DNA from 2 places in the Lysinibacillus sp. NPDC097231 genome. Region 1 is predicted to be linked to the other one. Evidence: riboswitches for the same ligand, from Rfam matches in the RefSeq annotation. Region 1 holds a riboswitch; the other holds the start of a gene.
What was found. A riboswitch is a leader RNA that binds a small molecule or an ion and turns the genes downstream of it on or off. The one in region 1 is predicted to bind FMN.
Positions count from the first base shown of each region.

Region 2: it holds a riboswitch for FMN, as region 1 does, so the genes downstream of both, ACIQXF_RS18645 (ECF transporter S component) here and ribE (riboflavin synthase) in region 1, are expected to answer to the same signal.

Region 1 covers NZ_JBIWDH010000012.1:52,369-61,223, forward strand. Annotated here, with positions in the region: gene ACIQXF_RS09505 (autotransporter outer membrane beta-barrel domain-containing protein) at 1-1,878, shown strand, start outside; FMN riboswitch at 2,146-2,271, shown strand; FMN riboswitch at 2,397-2,522, shown strand; gene ribE (riboflavin synthase) at 2,771-3,409, shown strand; gene ribB (3,4-dihydroxy-2-butanone-4-phosphate synthase) at 3,436-4,062, shown strand; gene ribH (6,7-dimethyl-8-ribityllumazine synthase) at 4,079-4,546, shown strand; gene ACIQXF_RS09525 (spore germination protein) at 4,913-6,355, shown strand; gene ACIQXF_RS09530 (C45 family autoproteolytic acyltransferase/hydrolase) at 6,495-7,529, shown strand; gene ACIQXF_RS09535 (GHKL domain-containing protein) at 8,037-8,855, shown strand, end outside.
Region 2 covers NZ_JBIWDH010000036.1:43,987-52,841, reverse strand. Annotated here, with positions in the region: gene ACIQXF_RS18665 (response regulator transcription factor) at 1-99, shown strand, start outside; gene ACIQXF_RS18660 (ATP-binding protein) at 92-1,867, shown strand; gene sigX (RNA polymerase sigma factor SigX) at 1,953-2,486, shown strand; gene ACIQXF_RS18650 (RNA polymerase subunit sigma) at 2,483-3,775, shown strand; FMN riboswitch at 4,123-4,318, shown strand; gene ACIQXF_RS18645 (ECF transporter S component) at 4,716-5,303, shown strand; gene ACIQXF_RS18640 (sodium-dependent transporter) at 5,567-6,913, shown strand; gene ACIQXF_RS18635 (STAS domain-containing protein) at 6,982-7,368, opposite strand; gene ACIQXF_RS18630 (methyl-accepting chemotaxis protein) at 7,417-8,855, opposite strand, start outside.

The sequences.
Region 1 (8,855 bases):
TTAACCGGAGTGTCAATGACCGTAGGTGTTGGTATTATCCTTGATGGCGGAGGGACGGGCGGAGGTATATTAATTTTCGGTTCCAGTTGTTCCCTAACGCTTGACGGCTGCACAATTACCAATTGCAGGAGCAGTGGCAACGGTGGCGGCGTACTGATTCAGGGCAATATCAGTAGAAGCAGTCTGATTATGAACGCCGCGCTCATAGAAAACTGTTTTGCCGGTAGTGGTGGTGGCGTATTTGGGGCTGACTGTGACATCGTGATGAACGGTGGGGAAATAACAGGCAACCGTGCGAACAGCAGCGGTGGCGGTATTACCACAATAGCAGGAGGGAACAGACTGGGTTCTACCCTTACCATTAACGGAGGAATAATCAGTGCTAATTCTACCGTTGTGACTTTCGGTGACGCAGGAGGTATAAACGCCTTTGACACCATTGTTACAATTCAAAACAGTGAAATAAGTAACAATACGGCAGACAATAATGGCGGCGGCATCTTTTCGATGCCTCAAGTTTTGGGTAGTGCTGCAAATGCGCTTGTTATCAGGAACAGCACAATAAGTGGCAACAGTATAAGAAATTTCGGCGGAGGTATTAGGGTGCAGGGCGTTCTAGGCGAATTTGTAATCACGAACAGCCTAATAATTGGAAATTCAGCAGTCAGTACTATAGCCGGTTCAAATCAAGGCGGTGGCATTTACTTCTCCAGTGGTTCAACTCTTACCCTGAGCGACGGCCAGGTGACCGGAAACACGGCGGGAGCAGGAGGCGGCGGGATTTTTGTAAATGATGGCTCTATCCTTGTCCTTACAGGGATCGCTGAGGTAAGTGGAAACGAGGCGGGTCTTGAAGGTGGCGGCATTGATGCATTTTCCGGCTCTTCCATTACCATTGAAGGAGACGCAAGAGTTATCAATAACCACGCAAACAGCAACGGGGATCCCCAAAATGCTTCCCGTGGCGGCGGAGGGATTGCGCTTTTTGCGTCGAGCCTTACGGTAAATGCGAATGCGACCTTCAGCGGCAACTCATCTTTAAGCTACGGCGGAGCAATTTGGACTTTTCCGACATTCACTCCCATCTCCACTGTTACCATTACGGGCGGGACGATTGAAAATAATACAGCAAATTTTGGCGGTGGCATCTCCATGGGCGCCGTTCCAGGCTTCACACCTACCTTAACGATAACCGGCGGCATAATTACGAATAACACCGCATTCACAGACGGTGGCGGCATCATTGCCATGGGTTCGCTCGTTTCGATTGCCGGTGCTGAAATAACAAATAATACCGCTGGTGGGGACGGTGGAGGTATATTTACGGATGAGCTCGCCAATGTAACAGTATTTGCCTCCGTTATATTCAGTGGAAACCTCGCGTCGAGATATACGTATTGGGCAATCACAAGCGGCGGTGACAGCGATATATATAAGACACATATATTTACGGAGCATTTCAGCACTTTCATCCCAGTTCAGACGCCACCACCGTTGGTATGGTCTTTTCTAAATGCTTATAACAATTACGATATCAACTATGTTAAGCCGGTGAAAATCGTAACAGTAAACTTTGTAGAGTTCAATAATCCTGCCCATGTGATACATTCAACTATTATTGACAGTTTTATTGGGGCCACGGTAACCATTCCGCCATTTGAAACGTTTACGGACATCAATGGTACGGTATGGACATTATTCCCACCAGACCAGCCTGCACAAACAATACAATTAATCGATCCTGAGGCAGATTACGTCGTTACATTCACTTACGCAACAACTACACCTCCACCTCCACCTACACCAATAATCACATTCACACGTAGGTCCCTTAACGCTTGCTGTAAGTCCAACATACGCTGTAATCCCAGCAATTGAACCTGTTAAAGAAGGAGCCGTCAAGATGTTTTCCGGTTTGGATTAAAAGAGCAGTTCATTCCTGATTATTCTTTGCATGGTGGTGTTCACCTTCATTCAGCAAATGTTTACTGTGCGAAAGCGAAGCGACAGCAACATGGTTTTATCTGTTGCTGCCGTTACGTTTGCACTACGCCAAGGCGAAACTGATTGATTAGAAAAATTTTTATAACGAATTATATGGATAATATAATAAAATAGTGTTATCGTAAGAAATAGCTAAATAAAAATATCCTTCAGGGTAGGGTGAAATTCCCAATCGGCGGTGATGAAGAGATTCAAAGTCCGTGAGCGAAAGCTGATTTGGTGCAAATCCAAAACCGACAGTTATAGTCTGGATGGGAGAAGGGTAAAAGAAAGAGCTTTTTAAATTTGTATGAATTTAAAAGGTCTATTTGACTATGATTTTTGTAAACTACTTCCCATCGTTTAAGTTGGGAAGTTTTTTGCTTTTATTTAGCAAATCAATTGAATAGCAAGATGTTCTTCGGGGTAGGGTGAAATTCCCAATCGGCGGTGATGAAGAAATTCAAAGTCCGTGAGCGAAAGCTGATTTGGTGTAAATCCAAAACCGACAGTGACAGTCTGGATGGGAGAAGAACAATGAGATGGTAACCTATGGAAAAATTTTTATCCATGAGGTTTATTTGTTGACGTCTTATTAATATGAACTCCCAAACCCCTTCCATCGAAGGGGTTTTTTGTTTGATGATAATTGGGAGGAGGTACAGACGGATAGAACTTTGAAAGTGACGGATAGAATCCTAAAACTGACGGATAGAATTAGAAAAGTGAAGGATATAGTCCCGAAATCGACGGTTAGAACCTTCAAAAATAGGAAGTAGGTGAAAAAATGTTTACAGGGATTGTTGAGGATATTGGTACTGTTAAAACCTTGCAAAACAATCGACAAAGTATGAAAATAACCGTCCTTTCATCAAAAATGGTGGAGGATGTAAATCACGGAGACAGCATTGCGGTCAATGGCGTTTGTTTAACAGTGACAAATTTTACTGAACGGGAGCTAACGATGGATGTGATGCCAGAAACTGTGAGAGCAACAAATTTACAGCAGCTCGCTGTTGGAGATCCAGTAAACTTAGAGCGCGCCATGCCTGCTAATGGACGTTTTGGCGGTCATTTTGTATCAGGACATGTAGATGGAGTTGGGAAAATATTGCGTAAACGGCCATTAGCAAACGCAGTCTATATTGATATTGAGCTGTCAGAAGAATTAACTAACTATTGTATTCCAAAAGGCTCCATTACGATTGATGGTACGAGCTTAACACTTTTTCAAGTCGAGAAAAAAAGTATCACAGTATCACTGATACCGCACACTTACAAGGAAACTATTTTAGGTATGAAGAAAATTGGCGCTCCTGTCAATATTGAAACAGATTTAGTTGGAAAATACATTCTACATCAACTTAAACGTAGTCAAGAAATACCGACTATTACAAGAGACTATTTAGCACAAAATGGATTTTAACATTTAATGATAGGGAGGAGCCAAAATTGCTATATTCGATTGAGGAAGCGATAGAGGATTTAAAACAGGGCAAGATGATTGTCGTGGTAGACGATGAGGACCGAGAAAATGAAGGAGACTTACTAGCGCTCGCGGAGTTTATGACACCTGAAACGATTAACTTTATGGCGACCTATGGCAGAGGTCTTATATGTACACCGATTTCGCAGCAACTCGCGCAAAAATTGGCATTACATCCTATGGTTAGTAACAATACTGATAATCATCAAACGGCATTTACCGTAAGCATCGATCATGTGGATACGACGACAGGAATAAGTGCCTTTGAACGCGCAATGACAATAAAAAAAATGATTGAACCTCAAGCAAAGGCGAAGGATTTTCGTAGACCAGGCCATGTATTCCCCCTAATAGCAAAGGAAAATGGTGTGTTAGAGCGAAGAGGACATACCGAAGCAACAATTGATTTAGCTAAGCTGTGTCACAGTATTCCTGCAGGTATTATTTGCGAAATTATGGGTGACAATGGCGAAATGCTACGCTTCAATGATCTTGTTAAATATGCAGCACAGCATCAGTTAAAAATGATTTCCATTGAAGAATTGGCAATCTATCGAAAACAAATAATGGCAGATAATAAAATAACAATTTGAAAGAGGAGAATAAAAAATGGGTAAAACATTTGAAGCACAATTAATTGGTACTAATTTAAAAATAGCCGTAGTAGTAGGTAGATTTAATGAATTTATTACAAATAAATTATTAGACGGTGCGCTAGATGGTCTAAAGCGTCATGGTGTAGATGAGGACTCTATTGATGTGGCATGGGTTCCTGGTGCATTTGAAGTTCCGTATATCGCGAAACAGCTAGCGGAAACAAAAAACTATGACGCTATTATCGGATTAGGTACAGTAATTCGTGGTTCTACAACACATTATGACTATGTATGTAATGAATCTGCAAAAGGTATTGCAAATGTGTCATTATCTACAAATGTGCCTGTTATTTTTGGCATTGTTACGACAGAAAATATTGAACAAGCTATTGAGCGTGCTGGCACGAAATCAGGCAATAAAGGCTATGATGCAGCAATGTCTGCTATTGAAATGGCAAACTTAAAGAAAATAATCGGTTAATATTGGGCATTGATGGCGTGGAATTTTAACTTTAAGGCAATTTAAACATTCATTATGCATCCTTGAATATTTTTCAAATCCATGGGAAAAATATGCGTAAGTGTATTTATTTATCCCGCATTAACGAGCGATAAGACGCCTACCTCAAAATTCAGCGGCAATGTTTTCTGCGCGAAAGCGAAGCGGCAGCAGCAATGTTTTCTGCGCGAAAGCGAAGCGGCAGCGGCAATGTTTTCTGCGCGAAAGCGAAGCGGCAGCGGCAATGTTTTCTGCGCGAAAGCGAAGCGGCAGCGGCAATTATACTAAGGTAATTAAACATAAATGTACTAATTTGGAGCTAGCTCAGTAGGAGATGAGGAATATTCAATGGAACAAGAGCTTAATTTGAAAACTTTGATGTCGCTATTTCAACGTTCTGCTGATGTAGTATTCCAAGCGTATAACTTTCAACAACATAAAGTGTATTTGATAAAATGTGAAGCGATGATTAATGAGGAAATATTGCAGAAGGTTATCGTTGATCGAGTCCAATCATTACTTTTCGAAACATCGGATGAACTGTTAGAGGACCAAATAAAAAATAATTTACACATTCCCTATCTTCAGAAAGTGTCAAATAAAGATGAGGCCATCACAAGAGTCTATAAAGGACATGTTTTACTGTATTTTGAAGATATTCATTTATTGTATTCAAGTTATATTCCTAAAAAACCAAATCGAGAGCCAACAGAAACGGCCTTGGAATTAGTTGTTAAAGGGCCGAGGGATGACTTTATTGAGGATGTTTTTATTAACATTGCTTTAATACGAAAGCGATTACCTACCAATTCATTAAGTGTTGAGACATATGAAATTGGGAGACGTTCCAAAACAACCGTAGCTGTGCTTTATATAGAGGATGTCGTAAATCAAAATATGCTGGAACAAATAAAAGTAAAGCTACAGCAAGTTGATACGGATATTGTGTTTAGTGCGGATTTTTTGATAGAGGAATTTGGGCAACCTGAACGATTACTCCCCAAACATGATTATACTGGACGTCCGGATTTTGCTGAACAAGCTTTAAGTAGAGGACGAATTCTCATTATGGTTGATGGTGTACCATACGTCATTATTACTCCAGCAAATGTCATGTTACTATTTAAATCAGGGGAGGATAATGAATTTCCGATTATTGTAACTTCTATGGAGCGTTTACTACGAATAGTAGCTATCCTTATAAGTGTACTTTTACCAGGTTTTTGGCTTGCACTTACAAACTATCATCAGGAGCAATTGCCTTCCATTCTTTTGGCGACAGTTGTTGAATCAAGAATGGGGCTTCCATTTCCTGCTATAATAGAAATATTAATGATGCTATTTATGTTCGAGTTATTTAGAGAAGCCAATATACATCTACCCAATGTAATCAGCGGTTCAATGAGTGTCGTCGGGGGGTTAATTATTGGGGATGCTGCCATTAAAGCAGGTGTTACAAGCCCTTCTATGATAGTAGTTATTGCTATTTCAAGTATTGCCGCATTTACGCTCGTCAATCAATCCTTTGTAACTGCAGTGAGCATCATGAGGGTAATTATCATTATAGCATCTGCTTTTTTTGGCTTGTTTGGATTCTTTATCTCGATGTTTTTCATACTTCTATATACCGCAAATTTGCGAGTGTTAGGTGTTCCATATTTAAACATGGGTGCAGATTTAAATTGGCACGACATTAAAAATTCTTTAGTACGTTTACCTCCATCAGGGTATAAAAAGCGACCGGAATTTTTAAATGTACAGGATAAGACGAAGACATCTAGTAAGAATTAAATACTTAATTATAAACAGATCAGGTATTATATGCCTGGTCTTTTTTAGATGTCTTTTTCACTTGACCTTCTATCTACTTGAAGCTTTACGATTAAGTTAGCATACGTTGAATGAATATCAAGAAAAGGAGAGAGCAACAATGCAATTATTTGAAGAGTTAATCGTAAATGTTATAGATGTAAGAGGGAGCTATTATGAAATTGGATTACAACAAAGTCAGGAGCTACTGTCTATTGATCAAACTCAAGAAAAATTATTACTGGAGTTAACAAATAAATCGAATGTCCAAATGGCAAAGCAACTACTACAATTCCATTCCCCGAATCTTCTACAAGAAATGGAAGGTTTGGCTATTGGATTAGCTAAACCGTTGGATACTGTCATTAAAATGTATAGTGGCTATACTATTACTTTTCCTGACATGGGCTGTACAACTTTTGTGCAAAATGGCAATTACGTAAGAAACTATGATTTTAGTCCAGCCCTTTATGACGCCAGACTTGTATTTTCCAATCCGATTAATGGCTATGCAAGTATCGGATTCAGCCAACAAATTATCGGTAGACTTGATGGGATGAATGAATGTGGGTTAGTTGTAGGTTTGCATTTTGTCAATAATGAGTGCAATGATGAAGGTTTTATTGCTTCAACGATTGTCCGAATATTATTAGAGCAATGCAAAAATATAGAAGAAGCTCTTGAATTAATTTCAGAACTTCCACACGGTTACTGCTATAATTATTCTATGACAGATCAAAGCGGCAAAGCATTAGTTGTGGAAGCTTCCCCTCAGAAGCAAGTGACAAAATACGAAAATCCATTAATGTGTACAAATCATTTTGAAACACCTGCAATGAAAGAGAAAAATAAAAAAATAATTGAAGGTTCCCTTAAACGAAAGCAATATGTAAAAAGTTTGATAGAAAAAAATTTAAATACAATGGCTGCTTACCAACATTTTAACAATGGAAATTCTCCGTTATTTTTTAAACATTATAAAGAATACTTCGGCACATTACATACTGTTGTTTATTCTCCGATGCTACTAGAGGTCGTCGTTGGAATTGGAGAGGACTCAGAGCCAATAACATTTTCTTTGAAGGATTATTTAAACGAAGCCCTAACACTGCCTAAAACATTAAAAGGTAGGATTAATCCAGTCAACGAAGTTTAAATGGAATTAATTTTGATTTGGCGTAATGTGCGAAAGGGAAGTGCTAACGAAGCAACAGCAACAAATGTTTTCTGTGCGGAAGCGTAGTGCTAACGAAGCGGCAGCAACAAATGTTTTCTGTGCGAAAGCGTAGTGCTAACGAAGCGGCAGCAACATGGTGATGGTCGCCCCTGCGTTTTCACAGGATCTTAATATATAATAAGGAGGGAGGCATGATACATGCTACCCTCTTTTATGTTTACTTTCAGTGAAGGATTTTAAACTATTAGTTATGATTAATGCTTTGCTTATACAAAAAATAAAAATTGCTTTTATGATTTGGTTAAAGTAGGATAAACAAAGCACTGTTCTCTTAAGAACAAAAACTTAAACAATCATTAAAAATGTATTTTACTGTAGTATAATATTATATGTGCATTACAATAAACAGTTTGTTTAAGTGTGAAGATAAAGACCCAGCTAGATTGAGGCATTATTCATTTCTATAGTGAGGAAGTACCAGCTTTTATGAAAAATCCAAAAATAAAACTAATTTTAATACTAGCAACTATCTTATTATCATTTTTTACTAGTTTAAATATCATTACATCATATGTGAAGATCAAAAAGACAGTTGAAGAATCGATAGCGAACCAAAGTTTGGAAGCCGCTATTTCTGTTGCATCTTCCATAGACGTAGAAGAGTACCAACGTTTTTTAGATAACCCGGAAAAAAACGATTATTATTGGGAAATACGGAGCTACTTAAATGATGCGAGAGTAAAGCTTGGTGCTTTATTTGTTTACACATTGGAGGTTGATAATCCAAAGGTATCCAGAGCGATGATTATGGGCTTACCTAATGATATCTCAAAAAGTTTTGATATCGGAGGGGTCTGTACAGTTCCTGAGCAGCAGGTGCAAAAGGCTTATGAGGGCGAAACATATGTAACAGAAGTAATACAGGATTCAGTACATGGGGCTTATCTTTCTGTTGGTGCTCCGATTAAGGATAAATCCGGAAAAGTAATTGGATATCTAGGCATCGATATTAGTGCAGATACACTAAATGGCATTAAGGGAAAAGTGATTGAAGATAATCTATTTATCTTTATCTTTAATGGTGTTTTTATTCTCATCGTCACTGGTTCTTTTTTCTTTTTACAAAGATGGTATCAAAAAGAAATGGCGAAGGAAGTAGAAGTTACAGAGGATACATATCAAGCAGAAATTAAAACTTTAATCACTTCAGTATCGTCGTTAAGACATGATTTCACCAATCATATACAAGTATTGCATGGATTTCTTCAATTAGATAAACCTGAGCAGGCAAAACAATATTTATAT
Region 2 (8,855 bases), on a different contig from region 1:
CGTTTACGAGAAAAGCTCAATCGTGTATCTGAAAACGCTGCAAAGATGATTGTTACTGTCTGGGGCGTTGGCTACAAATTTGAGGTTGTCAATGAATAGAATATGGAATAGTGTTGTCGGGAAGCTATGGGTAACCATATTGCTTCTCGTTTCATTTGTATTATTTGTTTTCACGGTTTTAATGCTGGAGTTTCTTCAAAATTACCATATGCAGCAAGCAGAAATTTCCTTGCGCCAAACTGCTGCAACAGTTGCAAGTATTGTAGATGATAATGAAACAGCAGAATCGACCTCGGAGTTATTAAAAGATATTTTACCTGAAAGTACGAATGCGCTAATTGCAACGGGGTATGATGTAGTATCGTTTGCTTTACAGGAAGGCGTAAACAAAAAAGAAATACAAGATGCGATATTAGCGAATAAATCTTTCCAAGGGATTTATCAATCTGATAAACCGATTATTAAGGAAATGATGATGCCGTCTTCTACAGATAAGGAAAAAATGGAATCATATGTCGTGCTTGGATTTCCAGTGAATGTGGAAAATGCAGTGCACGGGGCTGTTTTTATTTATCAAAGTCCAGATGCACTACATAAAACATCGAAAGAGACGACGAAGATTGTCTTTTTGTCAGCTTTCATTGCCTTTGTGCTTACGACATTTTTCGCCTTTTTCCTATCATCACGTATTACCTCTCCATTACGTAAAATGCGTGAATTGGCATTTGAGATTGCTAAAGGAAATTTTGAAGCGAAAATGCCGACAACACAAAATGATGAAATCGGTCAGCTTGCCGTTGCCTTTAACCAAATGGGCCGTCAACTGAAACATAATTTAGAAGTTATTAATCAAGAAAATGAACAACTATCAAATATTTTGACATCGATGACAGATGCAGTCATTACATTTAATCGTGATCGTACAATATTACTAAGCAACCCACCGGCTGACCGCTTAATGCAAACATGGTTTGTCAATAAGGGTTCACAAAGTGCAAAACCGATTCCACCAGAGCTTTATCATATGCTCGATCATGTATTGATGTTTGAGGATAAGCTTGAAGAGGAAATTGAGATGGACGGAAGCTACTATACGTTTACAATTAGTCCCCTTTATAGTGAGGAATCGATACGTGGAGCCGTTGCAGTTATTCGTGATATGACGGAACAACATCGCTTAGAAAAACTCCGTTCAGATTTTATTGCCAATGTGTCCCATGAGCTTCGTACGCCGATATCAATGCTTCAGGGCTATTCAGAGGCTTTAATGGATGATGATTTTATTCAGGATCAAGAAGAACGTAATGAGATTACCAAAATTATTTATGATGAGTCGAAGCGTATGGGACGTCTCGTAACAGATTTATTAGATCTTGCACGAATGGAATCAGGTCATATGACACTATACAAAGATGAGTTACCGATTAATTCAACCTTTGAACGGATTACACAAAAATTTGCGCAGGTTGCAAAAGAGAAGCATGTCAATCTGGTATTTGATAGTGAATTTAATGATGAGGCCATGATTAGCATTGATGAGGATCGGATTGAACAAGTGTTAACGAATTTAGTTGATAATGCCCTTCGTCATACAGATGAAGGATCAGTAACAGTAAAGGTTGAACAGGAGCCAACCTTTGCCAAGATATCTGTTCAAGATACCGGGCATGGGATTCCTCAAGAAGATCTGCCGTATGTCTTTGAACGTTTCTACAAAGCAGATAAGGCACGTACGCGTTCTAAAGGAGGAACTGGCCTAGGGTTAGCTATTGCTAGAAATATTGTCAAAGCACATTCAGGCAATATTATGGTAGATAGTGTGATGAAAGAGGGTACTACCTTCACGTTTTATTTACCATTTGATTAATATCATCTCTACATTTAGTGGTATTAATTGGATGAAACTTCTGTGAACATTAGACGACAAATTTATAGAACGGGGGTGGAGTGCTTTGAATGACTCCGTGTTCCATCGACTATACGATGCATACCATAAAGATGTGTTCCAGTTTCTTATTTATTTAGTAAAAAACCGTACACTTGCTGAGGATTTAGCCCACGAGGTTTATGTTCGTGTATTGCGCTCATATGAGCAGTTTGCGGGAAAAAGTAGTGAAAAGACATGGCTTTTTGCTATTGCTAAAAATGTCGCGATCGATCATTTTAGAAAGCAGGCTGTACGCCAAAAGCATTCACTTGATTTTTTTGACTGGGAAACGGAACAGCTACATTCAACCACACCATCACCGGAAGAAATGCTACAGGCCAGTGATGAATTTATGCAGGTAGAGTCAGCACTTGAAAACTGTACAGGTGACCAAAAAATGGTCATTATTATGCGTTACTTTCAAGATTTATCAATTGCAGAAACAGCGCAAATACTAGATTGGACAGAAGCAAAGGTAAAAACCACACAGCATCGTGCTATTAAATTTTTAAGGCAACAGCTACAACAGGCTAGAGAACAGGAGGCGAAACGGCAATGACACATAACCAATTTGATGACGACCATCTTGAACATGTACTGAACAATGCCCCTAAGCTCTCTGACCGCCGTTCCAAAGAAGAAGTATTAAATCGATTATTGGCAGATGCTCGATTGCAGGATAATATCCATCTTCAAGAAGCTATAAAACTACCAATAGATGAAGAAAAAACATTGCAAGAACAGCAACACCAGGAAAGTACTGAGACAGCAGTGACAACAAAACGTAAAGTACGTAGATGGCCAATCTTTATGGGTGTTGCAGCTGTTTTCGCCCTAACAGTAATTGTAGGCTCCATGTCTTTGAAAAATAAAGATATAAACGTGGATCAAGCTAGTGCTCCTGAAACTGCTAATTACTCTACAATGCAGGATGAACGAGCTGCAAAAAGTGTTGAAAAACATGACGCTTTAATGGATTCTAACATTGTAGCAGAACATGAACGCATTATGTCACTGCGATCATCTGTATATGAGGAAGATTTGACAGATGCAGTTGTATTCCATATCGGTTTAGCAAGCCGTGATGCGGAAAGTGTACCGATGACATATATCATTCCAAATGAACGAGTTGCTACTGATTTTGGAGAAGATAAGCCTACAACTTTAAAAATGTATGAAAAGTATGCTCCACAAATTGAAGAGGAAGCGAAGGGTTTTACTTCCTATCATCCATATGAAGGGGAATTGAAAGAAAAGGGCGATAAAATTATTCATGTATTGCCAGAGAATAATGATTATGATATTGCTTCTGCGGCAGTTAATGAGTACTTGGGAACATTACAGGATACATTCTCAGATTCCGAGTATAACGATATTGAGTTTGAAAATCCAGATGGTACAGCTTATGAATTTTCTCAGGAAGGAGAACCTAGTAAGTCCATGGCGTTAACAAGCTCAAATCACTTTAATTATTATTTATACCAGAACGAAGATGGAGCAGAGTATTTATCCCCTGATTTTCGTCGAGCTTTTCCCACTGTTACAGAAGCTATTACAGATATGAGTAATATAAATGATGATATATATAAATCAGTCGTGCCTGAAAATATGACATATACTGTAAGTGAGGTAGCGGAAGGTGTTATCGTTACATTTGAAGAGCCTCTTGATTTAACAGCAATGGATCCAGTTCGTGCGACACAGTTAATTGAGGCAATGATGCTCACTGCTGCAAGCTTTGATAAACAATTACGTCTAGACAATGTTGTACAGGAAAGCTGGGAAGGATTTGATTTAACAAAATTCTTACCAAAGCCAGTGGGAGCCAATAAACAATATATGCCATAAACTTCAACACTTGAAGAATAGGCTGGAAAATCAATTTCAGGAGCATTCTTGCGTAGTCGAGAATGCTCCTGTCAGTTTATCTGTACCAGAAGCGAAACGTCAGATAAAGACTCCCACCTCAACGGTCAGCGAAAGCAAAAGAGGCCGTAAAAGCCCGATTAGTGAAGACTAATAATTAGTGAGGATGAAAAAAACACTGATTAAGTTTCTCTCTATGTTGCAATTGTCGACTCTATAAACAACAGGGCATCCACAAAACATATGAATCTAATCGGATTTTTTAAACAGAACTATTTACTTTTCCTTAATAATTCATTATAGTAAAGCTGTAGTATAAAATAATATTGATTCATCTTCGGGGCAGGGTGAAAATCCCGACCGGCGGTAATAGGGTTGTAAATCGCTAATGTTTTCTATCAGAGACATTGGCTCGAATGGTTTACAAAAGACTCTTCAGCCCGCGACCTGTGCAAAGTTTTTTGCATGGCTGACTTGGTGCAATTCCAAGGCCGACAGTTATAGTCTGGATGGGAGAAGATGGAGGTACGATCGTCATTCGTTGTTATGATTTTAGCTATTACGAGTGTTATTTGATGTGACTTTCACAGCTTGCTCAAAATGGCTAATCAATGGCGTTTTTTAATCATGCCTTTTCTCCCTTATGCTCTTTTGCATAAGGGTTTTTTATCTTCATTCAGTAGAAGACTCTCACCTCTACAGGTGGGGAGATGAATGCGGTTTTGTTTCCTTTTCAGTGGTCGAAACATCTACTGAATGAAGATAAAGCCTCCGGCGGATGTCACGGATTTTCAAAGGAATGAATTGTGCCCGCACAATTCAAAATCCGGACGCAATTACGCCAAGGCGAAATTGATAAATAACAATGGATCGTAACCTTTCTTCTTGCGAGATTGAATCAGCAAAGAGGAGAGAGTTTTCGATGAAGAAAAATGTTAAACTTCAATCGTTTATTACGATTGGCATGCTGAGTAGTATTTCGTTTTTATTAATGCTTTTTAACTTCCCAATTCCACCATTCCCGGCGTTTTTGGAAGTGGATTTTAGTGATATGCCAGCATTACTAGCGGCTATCACAATGGGGCCAGTAGCCGGTATTTTAGTAGAATTATTTAAAAATATTTTAGATTGGATCTTCTCGGGTACACCAACGGGAGTGCCGGTAGGACATATCGCGAACTTTACTACAGGTATTTTGTTTATTTTACCAGTAACGTTTATTTTTAATCGCTTTAAGACAATGGCGGGTCTTGTTGGAGGTTTAGCAGCTGGAACAGTCGTTATGGCAGTGGGTATGAGTTTTCTAAACTATGCAGTATTTTTACCGATGTACACTTACTTTTTAGGTATGGAACCTGTTGTAGGTGATTCACTATATAAAATGATTGTAGCTGGGATTTTACCATTTAATATTGTGAAAGGTGTTTTATTAACTGCCGTTATGGCATTACTATTCACAACTATGCGCAAATGGATTGTAAAACAGCGTTCAGTGTATGTAACTAAATAATATAGGAAGAAACCTCGAGTGATTAAATGCTCGAGGTTTTTTTGTATGAGACGGATAGAGCAATCGAAATGATGGATAGAAATGTAAAAGTGACGGGTAGAACGTATAAATTGGCGGATAGAATTGCAAATGTGACGGATAGATCATCCAAATGGGCTGGAATTTAGGTAATTTAGGTAATTAGGTAATGGAATTTGATATAGTCGAGCGTAGTATTTTCGTGTAGAATAAGGTAGAGTTTAGAAATGAGGAGTTTTGTAGAGATGAGTGAAAAAAAGGGACAGTGGTCTAGTAAATTAGGCTTTATTTTAGCATCAGCAGGTGCAGCAATCGGATTAGGGGCAATTTGGAAACTTCCATATGTTACTGGACAAAGCGGCGGGGGAGCATTTTTTCTTATTTTTGTTCTATTTACATTGCTGATTGGTTTACCGATGCTATTATCAGAATATGTTTTAGGTCGTGGTACACAGTCTGAGGCTGTCACTGCATATAAAAAAATAGCACCAACGAAAACAGGCTGGGCATGGATTGGTCGTATAGGGGTGCTAGGCTGTTTTTTATTATTAACTTTTTATAGCGTTGTTGGAGGTTGGATTTTTATTTATAGTGGCCTTGGTGTGACTGGGGCTGTTATTGATCCTGCCAACGATCCTAGTGAACTTTTTGGAAAGATTATAGGTACGCCTTGGATTACATTGCTAGGCTTAGGGTTGTTTACGCTAGCAAACGTACTAGTGATATCCCTTGGTGTGCAAAATGGTATCGAAAAGGCCAACAAGTTTATGATGCCATTGTTATTTATCATGTTTATTGTGCTTGTTGTGCGGGCGGTAACATTAGATGGGGCGATGGAAGGTGTCAAATTCTTCTTATGGCCAGACTTTTCTAATATTACTGGAAAGGCTCTATTAGAAGCGTTAGGACAATCCTTCTTTGGCCTGGCAGTAGGATTTTCTTGTCTTGTGACGTACAGCTCCTATTTAAAGAAGGATGTGAGCTTACCAAACTCAGCGGGCTCAGTTGTTCTTTTAACTGTGCTTGTATCGTTATTAGCAGGATTAGCGATTTTCCCTGTAGTATTTGCTTTTGATTTAGAGCCGGCATCTGGACCGGGCTTATTATTTATGGTGCTGCCAACCGCATTTAGTCAAATGCCGTTTGGCGAAGTGTTCTTGGCGATGTTTTTATTATTATTTTTATTCGCAACGTTAACATCTTCCTTCAGTTTATACGAAATTATCGTTGCTGCATTTATAGAAAAAGGGCGAATGTCACGCTCAGCATTGACACTGTTACTAGGTGTAGTAGTCTTTATTGCTGCAGTTCCAGCGGCACTTTCATCAAGCACCTTAGTGGATGTATCGATCTTTGGGAAAACAATTTTTGATGCAACTGATTTTTTAGTTTCAAATTTAATGCTCCCATTAGGTAACTTACTGATTGCTATCTTTATTGCGCATGTAGTTGATAAAGAATTTGTGAAGAAAGAATTACTAATGGGGAGTCATATGGGGCAGGGTTATTACTCAACGTATCGTTTATTAATGTTAATAGTAGTGCCTATTGTCATTATTGTTGTTTTATTCAATATGCTTATACAATATTAAAGAATAGGGTGTATTCCATCTAACAGGAATACACCCTACTTTTTTATAATGATGGGGCAACAATAGAGTTAATACTCGCTAAGTGATAGTTCGCCCAGCCAACCTTCTTTAATAATCTTTCTTGCTTGCTCCTCGCTTTTCGTAATAGGGAATACTTTATCGACCTGCGAAATAGCAAACAAGTTGCGAATGAAATCATCGACGACAATAATGGCGATTTTCTTTTCTTTTACAGATACCTTTTTAGCGAAATTGACAATCATGCCAAAGCCGGTACTATCAATATTTGTTACCTTTTGCATATCGATAATATATCCAAGCTTTGTATCCAAATTGAGCGTTTGGAGCTCTTTTTTTATTTCTTCAATCATCCCATATTCTAAATCACCAGTAAACGCAATCAAAATATAATCAGCCCTTGTGTCAATATCCATCGCAATTTTCTTCTGATTCATACTATAGCGCCTCCATTTTCTTTTTCGTGTTTGGGAATTCGTAAAACATTAAAACTTGAATTTATTGACTTCATTTTGTAATTTATCAGCAATTGATGCTAACTCATCTGAGCTTTGTGTGATTTCTGCAACAGTTGCATATTGTTCTTCGGATGTTGCAGCAATTTCCTCTGTTGCTGCTGCAGAGTCTTCGATGATACGTGAAATATCTTGGACAGCCTGTTGCACATTTAAGGAGTTATCGTTTACATGCGTAAATGCAGCCTTCATTTGCTCAACACCTTTTTCCGTTTCGACAACTTTCTCCACGATTTCTTTTAAAGCAGTTCCTCCTTTATTAATAATGGTTACTTGCTCTTCTACTGCCAACAGATTACTTTCCATCGTCCGCACTGTCACGGACGTTTCAGCTTGAATATCATTTATGAGGCCAGTGATTTGTCCTGATGCTAAACTTGATTGTTCCGCTAGTTGGCGAACCTCTGAGGCAACGACAGCAAAGCCTTTTCCTTGCTCACCTGCTCGCGCTGCTTCTATAGCTGCATTAAGTGCAAGTAGATTTGTTTGCTCCGCAATGCCTGTGATAACGGTAATAATGCCACCGATTTCTTCGGAGCGTTTACCTAACTTTTGGATAGAATCAGTTGCATAAGACACTGTTTTCGTAACATCACTTAAATGCTTAATAGCTTCGTTAATAGCTTCTTCACCTTTACGGGCAATATGGGTTGATTCTATAGCATTATTTAAGGTACTCTCGGCCTTTTGTAAGCTGCTGGATACTTCTTCAATCGTTTTTTGCATCATTGTTACTATTCGTTCGGCCTGATCAGATTGAGTCGTAGTGCCAACTGCAATTTCATTCATCGTAAGTGCAATTTGGTTAGAAGCCTCACTTGTTTGATGTGATGATTCTGCTAAAGAGTGTGAGGAGTTAGCTATTTGATTGGCGCTACCAGCAACAATTGTCATCGTATCCGTCAAGCGGTTTTTCATATTACTAAAGGCGCTTGCTAGATCCGCAATCTCATCTTTGCCTTTAGGGTTTAATAATTTTACATTTAAATTTAGATCTGCTAGATCTTTGGCATTCGTACTTAAAATATTAATAGGGTTGACAATTTGTCTTTGTAAAAACCAGCTAATTCCTCCAATCATTAAAGTGGCAATTACTAAGGAAATCGCTACATTTTCGAGGGCGGATTTTGTAGCAATGCTGATATAGGGAGCAGTTGGAACAGCAGTCGCCCATACCCCGATAACATCTCCTTGACTATTTAAAATAGGATCATAGGCTGCTTGGTGCATACTTCCTAAGACATTTGCGGAACCGATAAAACGCTTTTTTTCTCCTAATACAACAGTTGCAACTTCATCAGAAACCTTTGTATTTAATGCACGTTGGCCATTATCGACTATATTTGTACTAATACGAGTATCGTTTTGAAAGATTGATACAGCGTTGCCATTTGTGAGCTCTCCAACTT